DNA from 4 places in the Pseudoalteromonas sp. SG45-1 genome. Region 1 is predicted to be linked to each of the others. Evidence: predicted binding sites of a transcription regulator. Region 1 holds the regulator's gene; each other region holds the start of a gene.
The links. Region 1 encodes ArgR, which controls arginine synthesis, uptake and breakdown. Its sites were predicted from a motif close to ANTGAATANNTATTCANT; they were not measured.

Region 1 (2,213 bases):
ACCAATTACTGGTACTTTTACAGTTGCTACGTCTACGCCTTTAAGTTCAGCAACAAATGCTTCTGAACGAATAACGTCAAGCGTAGTAATACCGAATACGCGTTTAGCGTCGTAAGTACCTGCTTTTTTGAATACTTCAGCAACAATTGGAACTGTGCCATTTACTGGGTTAGTAATAATACCTACTAACGCTTTAGGACAGCTGGCAACAATGCCTTCTGCTAAAGTTTTGATGATGCCAGCATTTACATTGAATAAATCAGCACGATCCATACCTGGTTTACGTGGCATACCCGCTGGGATAAGAACGATGTCAGAGCCTTCAAGCGCTTTATTTAAATCGTCTGCGCCAAAGCCTGCAACTTTAACATCTGTTGGGATGTGAGAAAGGTCAACCGCAACACCTGGTACCACTGGTGCAACATCATAAAGTGATAATTCAGAGCCAGCTGGTAAGCCTGTTTTTAATAATAAAGACAACGCTTGGCCGATACCGCCTGCAGCACCTAATACAGCAACTTTCATTGGAATTCTCCGTAATTTGAGGTAGGAAACATTTGTGGCTCTTAAGATAATGAAATTAGCGACTAAAAACAAATTTATCCTGTCTATTTCAAGTATATTTTCGACCATAGTCGTAAACTTATGTGATTTAACGCATCAAACTGGCAAGTTAACTAAACAACTGCTGCATAATTATTCATTTTTGTGTAGAATTTGCGGCATAAATAACAAAAACGAATAAAGACTATGCAACCACAAGATAAACAAGAAGCACTGGTAAAAGCATTTAAATCACTATTAAAAGAAGAAAATTTTGGCTCTCAAGGCGAAATAGTTGATGCGTTAAAAGATCAAGGTTTTGACAATATAAGCCAAAGTAAAGTATCACGCATGTTAAGTAAATTTGGCGCTGTACGCACACGTAATGCCAAACAAGAAATGGTTTACTGCTTACCTGCTGAAATGGGTGTACCTACGGCTAAAAGCCCATTACGCCAATTAGTAATCGACATTATGCACAACGAAATGATGATCATCATTCGTACCAGCCCAGGTGCTGCTCAGCTTATTGCACGTTTATTAGATTCATTAGGTAAAGCAGATGGCGTACTAGGAACAATTGCAGGCGACGATACTATTTTTATCGCTCCTGCTAAAATATCTGAAATAGATGTAACACTTGAACGTGTTCGCATTTTATTTGATACAGTTTAATAGCAAACTAAATTTGTTTTAAAAACCCTATTGAAGGTGCAAAGAAAGCAGAGCCCATATCGGCTTGAGTAAAATCAAGCCAGTGGTCGTAGCAATCCCCTTCCCCTAAACGACTATTAAGTACTTTTTCAAATGCGGTGCCCGTACAAGCGCATGTAATTGATAACATTCCCTGCTCATACACGTCGCCATAAGGCATGCTTTGATTTAATAGTAGCGGTTGTCCGTCTTCGTCTTTTAGCTCACTTCGCGAAGCATGGCTGGTTTCGACCGCTGGAGTAATTAGCGTGTTATCAAGACGCGTACGTCCCATTATTTGCTCTTGCTCACTCAATGATAAATGCTGCCACATAGTTAAATCATGTTTATAACGCTGAACATGAATATAACTCCCCTGATCTTCAAAGCTACCAGGGTTGCTGATTAAAGCCGTAGCGCGCTTTTTTCTTCCATGTGCGGTGTCGCCACCATAAATAAAACCGTTAAAATCACGACCATCTAAAAAACGAAAATTACGAATTTGCTCCACCAGCTCAACATCGGGGGCAAATAATTTTAAAATTTGCAGCGCAAATAAATGGTTAACATCTTCACGGTCAGAGCGAATTTGCACAAATAAATCGCACGGTTGTACGCTCATTTGGTGATCGCTATGGGTTATATTGGGAAAGCTCTGTAATTCGCTTGGAATGTATTCAGGGAGGATATGCGGCCAGTATTGCGCACCAATAGCAACCATACAAGAGAGCATTGATTCTGAAAATTGATCGCTAAACTCTTCTTCTATAGCGCTTACTTGTTTTAACTTTGCGCGAAGTGATTCGTCTTGACCATCAAACACATTAAAAAATAAGTGCAAACCGTGTAAGTTTGCTTCAGCACAAATCCCTGATTGCGCTTGCGCCATTGTTATTCCTTAGTTTTACAGATAAAAACACAGCGAATAACAAATTAATTACGATTCGAAAAAATTCACCGTGTGAGGTTTTATTTTT
Region 2 (2,213 bases), on a different contig from region 1:
ACAATAGTTTCAGTTGCGGAATGTCCATAAGTCATACTCATTGATGAAATAGCGGTATCGAGCATATCAATACCAGCATCAATTGCTTTTTGGTAAGTAGCAGTACTTAAACCTGTTGTAGCGTGGCACTGCATAGCAATTGGAATAGATACAGTTTCTTTAAGTGCTTTAATTAGTTTTTCAGCATCGTACGGCTTTAATAAACCCGCCATATCTTTAATACAAATTGAGTGACAACCCATATCTTCAAGCTGCTTTGCAAGAGTTAGCCACATATCAAGTGTATGAACTGGGCTAACTGTGTACGAAATAGTACCTTGAGCGTGAGCGCCTACTTTTACAGCCGCTTTAATAGCTGTTTCTAGGTTACGTACATCGTTCATTGCATCAAATATACGAAATACATCAACGCCATTTTTATGTGCACGTTCTACAAACTTTTCAACTACGTCATCAGCGTAATGGCGGTAACCTAATAAGTTTTGACCGCGTAATAGCATTTGCTGTTTAGTATTAGGCATCGCTTTTTTAAGTGCACGAATACGCTCCCAAGGATCTTCGCCTAAATAACGAATACACGAGTCAAATGTAGCACCGCCCCACGATTCAATAGACCAATAACCCGCATCGTCTAATTTGCTAGCAATCGGTAGCATATCGTCTAGGCGCATACGCGTTGCTAATAATGATTGGTGAGCATCGCGTAATACCAATTCTGTTAATTTTAATTTAGCCATGTGTTTGCCCCTTATTTATTATTTGATTTGTACTGAGCAATGGCAGCACTAATAGCAGCGATGTGCTCATTAGGCACACCTTGAGATTTAAAAGATGGTGATTTAACTGGTGTCGCCACGTCAGGTTCGCTAAAGCGCGTCACCAAATTAGACATAAGCGTTACTGCACCAATTAATATCGACAGAAATACAAACACCCCAACCATGCCAGTAAGCATTAAGTTACCAGCCGTTGTGAGTAGAGCACCTATATCCATTTTTCTCCCCTTGAAACCCATATCGAAAATAAAAAATCGATTTAATTAAATATTTATTCACTGGATAATAACAAAACTAATCGCTTTGTCTACATCTTGTAAATTGGTAAAACCAATTAAACAATAAACAACATAACACTCAATTAATTTACATGCTATAACTCAGCAATCACGCGCTCTACAATACATACAAGAAATAACGACTATAGCTAATAGTTATATGGAAGTTGTTAATTAACTATCAAGCTAAGTAAAAATAAACACTAATTCTTAATATTAAATGCAAAGCCACACACCAATTGTTAATTGGTCTTACCAAAATAAGTTTATTTAGTGAACATTTAGCAGTTATTTGCAACAGTGTGAATAACTTACATAACAAAGCGTAAAAGTTACTAACCAACTAATAACTAGAACAACAGCGAAAAACCATAACCAATTGATATTTATACCAAATAAACTTTGGCATATAACTGGCATTAGTTATTATGAGCAAATTTGATAACCAAGGAGAAAACAATGTTACGCTGGACAATTACATTTTTAGTTATTGCTTTAATCGCTGCAGTGTTAGGTTTTGGTGGCATCGCAGGTGCCGCAGCTGGTATAGCAAAAATTATATTTTTTATCTTTTTAGTACTTTTAGTGATTTCATTAGTTTCAGGTGCACTACGTGGTAAATCACCCAGGTAGATAAAGCATTCAACTAACAAACACTAAAATTTAATTAATACTTACAAGGAATTACACTATGAACTCTACAACTTTAAAAGCAGCACTAATCGCAGTATTTGCAGGTTTTTTCATGATGGGTTGTGAAGACAACCATGCAGAAGATGCTGGCGAACGTATCGACGAAGCAGTAACTGATGTGCAAAACTCTGTTGAAGATGCATGTGAAAATGTTAAAGAAGGCGTGAACGCTGAAGAAACTAACTGTTAATTCTTCTTGTACCGCTAAAAAAACGGCTTTCGAGCCGTTTTTTTGTGCCAGTAATAAAATCACTGACTATAAAGCTGCTCATTTAGCAGTTAGCTTGTTAAAATAAAAAAAACGATATTTAAAGCAAGGCAAAATGGCATTCACAACCACCTACACATTAGATAAACCCTACTTTTACGAGTGTTTTGATGAGTCACTCCCTTATAGTAAGCGTGCAAAACCTAAATACTTTTTACTTGTGTTGTTAGTTGCGCTTGGTTTATTTGGCATTTATGT
Region 3 (2,213 bases), on a different contig from region 1:
CCATCTTGTGTAATTACATAACGTGCTGGGCGAAGTCCATTACGGTCAAGGTTACACGCCGCAAAACGACCATCCGACATAACAATACCTGCCGGGCCATCCCATGGTTCCATATGCATAGAGTTAAAGTCGTAAAATGCACGTAAATCGTCGTCCATTGCACGGTTTTTCTGCCATGCAGGCGGCACGAGCATACGCATAGCGCGGAATAAATCCATGCCGCCAGCTAAAAATAGCTCAAGCATATTATCTAGGCTTGATGAATCAGAACCGGTTTCGTTTACAAACGGCGCTGCGCTTTGTAAATCAGGAATAAGCGGTGACGCAAATTTATAAGAACGTGCGCGTGCCCACTGGCGGTTACCTTCAATAGTATTAATTTCACCATTGTGTGCTAAATAGCGGAAAGGTTGAGCTAAAGGCCAACGCGGCTGAGTATTAGTAGAAAAGCGCTGATGGAAAACACAAATCGCACTCGTCATACGAATATCAGCTAAATCTAGGTAAAAATTAGGTAAATCCGCAGGCATCATTAAGCCTTTATAGATAGTTACCAAACCAGATAGACTTGCGATATAGAAAGCTTCATCATCAACAATGCGCTTTTCAGCGCGGCGGCGTGCTACATATAAGCGACGCTCTAAGTCTTTAGAACGCCAACCTTCTGGCGCGCTAACAAAAATTTGTTCAAAACCTGGTAATTGCTGTACAGCAATAGGACCCAACATAGATGGGTCGGTTGGTACAACACGCCAACCTAAAATATTTAGCGTTTCTTTTTCTAATTCTTCGCTAAGTATTTGTTTTGCAGCTTGTGCTAAAACAGGGTCTGAATTTAAAAATATCATACCCACTGCGTAGTTTTTGCCTAAGTGCCAATTATGTTCACTGGCAATTGCACGGAAAAAGCTATCTGGTTTTTGTAATAATAAACCACAGCCATCACCTGTTTTACCATCGGCAGATATACCGCCACGGTGCTGCATGCGATCAAGCCCCGTAATAGCAGTACGAATAAGCCTATGACTAGCTTGACCATTAACTTGGGCTATTAAGCCAAAGCCACAATTTTCTTTTTCTAACTTTGAGTCGTATAACATAGACCCCTCCCCTTGCTGCACTGTTAGCGTGGATGAACTGCTCGACGATTTGCTAACAGACGGACAAAACTAGCCTCTATCTTAAATAGAGTCAATAGCACTTTGAATACATATTCACATTCTTGAATATTTCTCACTTCATAGCAAGATTTCTTTTCATCATTATTTTTAACATTTAGCGTTATTTTAACCACTATTTTTTCATGACACTGGTGTCAAGTTTAACATATTGTAAAAAACACAAGCGACCAAAGCCGCAGCTTACGTAAACGTAAAGGCAAGTAAAAGTGAATAAGTATTCAACTCATGAAGGGCTATTCAGTTAACATTTAGATAGTTTTGTGCTATTTCATTACTTTAATGGCTTAACATCCCCGATTATTGCTGCTCATTAGTATAGTTATGAAAGTTCATGTCCTTTTTTGTACATTAATAGTGAATTTTTATTTAAAGCGGTGTCCGATGCGGACATAAAAACTGTCCGCGGACATCATTTTCAAGAACAAAAAAATAAAAAGCACTTTAATATCAATGCGATAATAGTTGGCATATTAATCGTATAGCTTTACATATAATCGCTAATTGGAATTACCATGTTTACTCTAAGCTTATTTTTACTCTCTCCTATTGCCGCCATTTGCACAGCAGCTTTATTACTGCTGTGCGAAAAATACATAAAAGCAATATAGGGGGAATTAAATGATTAAAGATACCAGTGCACAAGACGTACATGTAAAGGCACCTATAAACTATAAAAAATACACGATAATCACTGCGATTGTTTTCATTGTGGTCTCTACAGTTGCTTATATTTTTTTAACTAACCATAGCGCTAAAAGCTCTATTAGCCACTCAAAAGTACAGATTGCAAAAGTACATGTTAAAGCGCTCATTCGAGACATTGCCGCCAGTGGTAAAATTGTTGCTGCTAATGCTCCTAAAATCTACAGCCCAGAACGTGGATTTATAGATTTAAAAGTAAAGGCCGGCGATACAGTAAAGCAAGGCGATACACTTGCCCTGCTGCAAAGCCCTGAGTTAACTAATGAATTAAAGCAACAGGAATCTGTACTTAAACGACTACAAGGCGAGCAGCAAAGGCAGCATTTGCAA
Region 4 (2,213 bases), on a different contig from region 1:
CTTGGCGAGTACGATTAACAAGTACGCCTGCTACACATGCTGCTTGTAATCCAAGGGCTGCACACATAGTAAATAATGTTGCCGATTCCATTTCGTAGTTCATCACGCCCAATTTTTGCCACTCTTCGCAGCTACCTTGTAGTGATTTAGGAACGTAACCAGAGTGCGTATCGTAACGCTCTTGCCCTGGGTAGAATGTATCGCTTGATGCAGTAATACCAATATGAAAATCGATATTTAGGTTTTTACATGCTTGTACCATAGCTTGTGTTGCATAAAAGTCAGATACAGCAGGGTAGCTAAGTGGTGCAAAATGTTGGCTTGCACCGTCTAAACGTACAGACGCTTGGCTAATTAAAATTTCGCCTTCGTTAATGTGTGGCTGAATTGCACCGGTTGTACCAATACGTAAAAATTTACGCACGCCAAGTTGTGCTAATTCTTCTACTGCAATCGACGTAGATGGACCACCAATACCTGTAGAACATACAACCACAGAGTGGCCGTTTAATTGACCTAAATAAACATGAAACTCGCGAGTTTGAGCAAGGCAGGTTGGGTTGTCTAGGAATTGTGAAATACGTGCTGCACGATCTGGATCGCCCGGTACAATCGCAAGTTTTGCACCTTTAAGATCGTCAATACATAGTCCTAAGTGAAATACCTTTTCCATAGCTAAGCCTTTTATAATAATTTGTTGTCAATCTAGCATGATTGCTAGAAACGTTTATCAAGTACAGGACGATTGTCCGTTTTATCTTAACTCTTCCAATAAAGCCTTAATAATTTTAAGGGCTAATTTGATTTATTCACCAACTATGAATATTCACTCAAGTACTTATATACGTAGCCTTGTTGCGCTGTTGACATGTTCAAGCAGACATAATAAGTATCACTCAAGCGCGTAACTACGATTAAATGAATGATTACAAATTTTCATTAATATCAAATAAATTCAATGGTTTAATCTTGTAGTGTAGACGTAAAAACTAACGTGTTTACTTATATTAAGCACTGACTTATTTAGCAAAGTGGCATTTATTTGAAGTTTAGGCATTTTTAGTGATTTTGCATAACTAATCAAAAGTAATTAGCTACGTACAGAATAAAAACCGAAGGAGTTTATTATGAGCACACAATTTGAAGCATTTAAAAACAAAGTTGAGCACTGTTTGTGCGCACCGGGCGATGGCGTATACACAGTAAATACTGCAAAAGAGCGCAAAGCCGCGCTGCGTAATAAACTTTACGGACAAACTGAAAACGTTGATAATTTGTGGCGCGAGTCTTTAAACGAATTACCAAACTCACCACATAAAGCCGTTATGTTAGGTATTAGTTCAGACTGTGGCGGTGGGATATTACGCGGCGCAAACTGGGGGCCACTGTTTGTACGCTCAGCATTAATTGATCAGCAACCGCAGTGTCATTCGTTTGATTTGGGTGATGTACGTGTGATCCCACATTTACTTCATGACAAATACCTAAATGATGCAACCATTTCTAATTGCCAAAAAGCCTTATATGGTGATGAAGATAACGACTATTACGTAAGCCCGTTATCAATCACTGAAGATGTGTGCGACAGTTTTTACGCAACGTTTAAAGATAAAGGATTATTTGGTATTGGTGGCGATCACTCAATTAGTTACCCACTTACTAAAGCGTACTTAAAAGCAAAACGTGAGCAAGGTAAGCGCACGGCTATTATTCACTTTGACGCGCATACCGATTTACTTGTGGAGCGCTTAGGTATTGATTTATGTTTTGGCTCGTGGTGTACACATATACTAGAGTTTTTACCGGCGCCGCATCATTTAATACAATTTGGTATTCGCTCAAGTGGCAAGCCTAAAGCGCATTGGGAAAATACTTTTGGTGTTAAACAGCACTGGGCACATGAAATCATTGAACGCGGCGCAGCAGCGGTTGCTGCCGACGCTATTGCACAGTTAAAAGCCGATAACGTTGATGAAATATACGTAAGCTTTGATATTGATGCACTTGATGCAGAGTTTGCATCTGCCACAGGTACGCCAGAGCATCACGGTTTAACGCCTCAGCATGCGCTTGATATTTTATCAGCCATTGCGGATGAGTTTCCTATTACGGGTGCAGATATTATGGAGATAGCGCCATTTACCGACAGCTCTTTAGTTGGCCAATCAAGCTCAGAAACGACACTTAGAGAAGGCGCTAAAATTTCAGCCTTT

Region 2: the regulator ArgR is predicted to act here: its motif matches at 1,039-1,056, upstream of H5117_RS16175 (OadG family protein).
Region 3: the regulator ArgR is predicted to act here: its motif matches at 1,202-1,219, upstream of gltB (glutamate synthase large subunit).
Region 4: the regulator ArgR is predicted to act here: its motif matches at 1,068-1,085, upstream of H5117_RS07030 (arginase family protein).

The regions. Positions count from the first base shown of each region.
Region 1 covers NZ_JACJEP010000006.1:183,268-185,480, reverse strand. The annotation lists gene mdh (malate dehydrogenase) at 1-525, opposite strand, end outside; gene argR (transcriptional regulator ArgR) at 751-1,218, shown strand; gene H5117_RS08065 (Dyp-type peroxidase) at 1,226-2,125, opposite strand; gene H5117_RS08060 (ABC transporter ATP-binding protein) at 2,174-2,213, opposite strand, start outside.
Region 2 covers NZ_JACJEP010000022.1:49,220-51,432, forward strand. The annotation lists gene oadA (sodium-extruding oxaloacetate decarboxylase subunit alpha) at 1-737, opposite strand, end outside; gene H5117_RS16175 (OadG family protein) at 749-994, opposite strand; gene H5117_RS16180 (DUF1328 domain-containing protein) at 1,514-1,687, shown strand; gene H5117_RS16185 (hypothetical protein) at 1,746-1,937, shown strand; gene H5117_RS16190 (YcxB family protein) at 2,071-2,213, shown strand, end outside.
Region 3 covers NZ_JACJEP010000015.1:64,464-66,676, reverse strand. The annotation lists gene gltB (glutamate synthase large subunit) at 1-1,100, opposite strand, end outside; gene H5117_RS13425 (efflux RND transporter periplasmic adaptor subunit) at 1,800-2,213, shown strand, end outside.
Region 4 covers NZ_JACJEP010000005.1:214,743-216,955, forward strand. The annotation lists gene udp (uridine phosphorylase) at 1-673, opposite strand, end outside; gene H5117_RS07030 (arginase family protein) at 1,128-2,213, shown strand, end outside.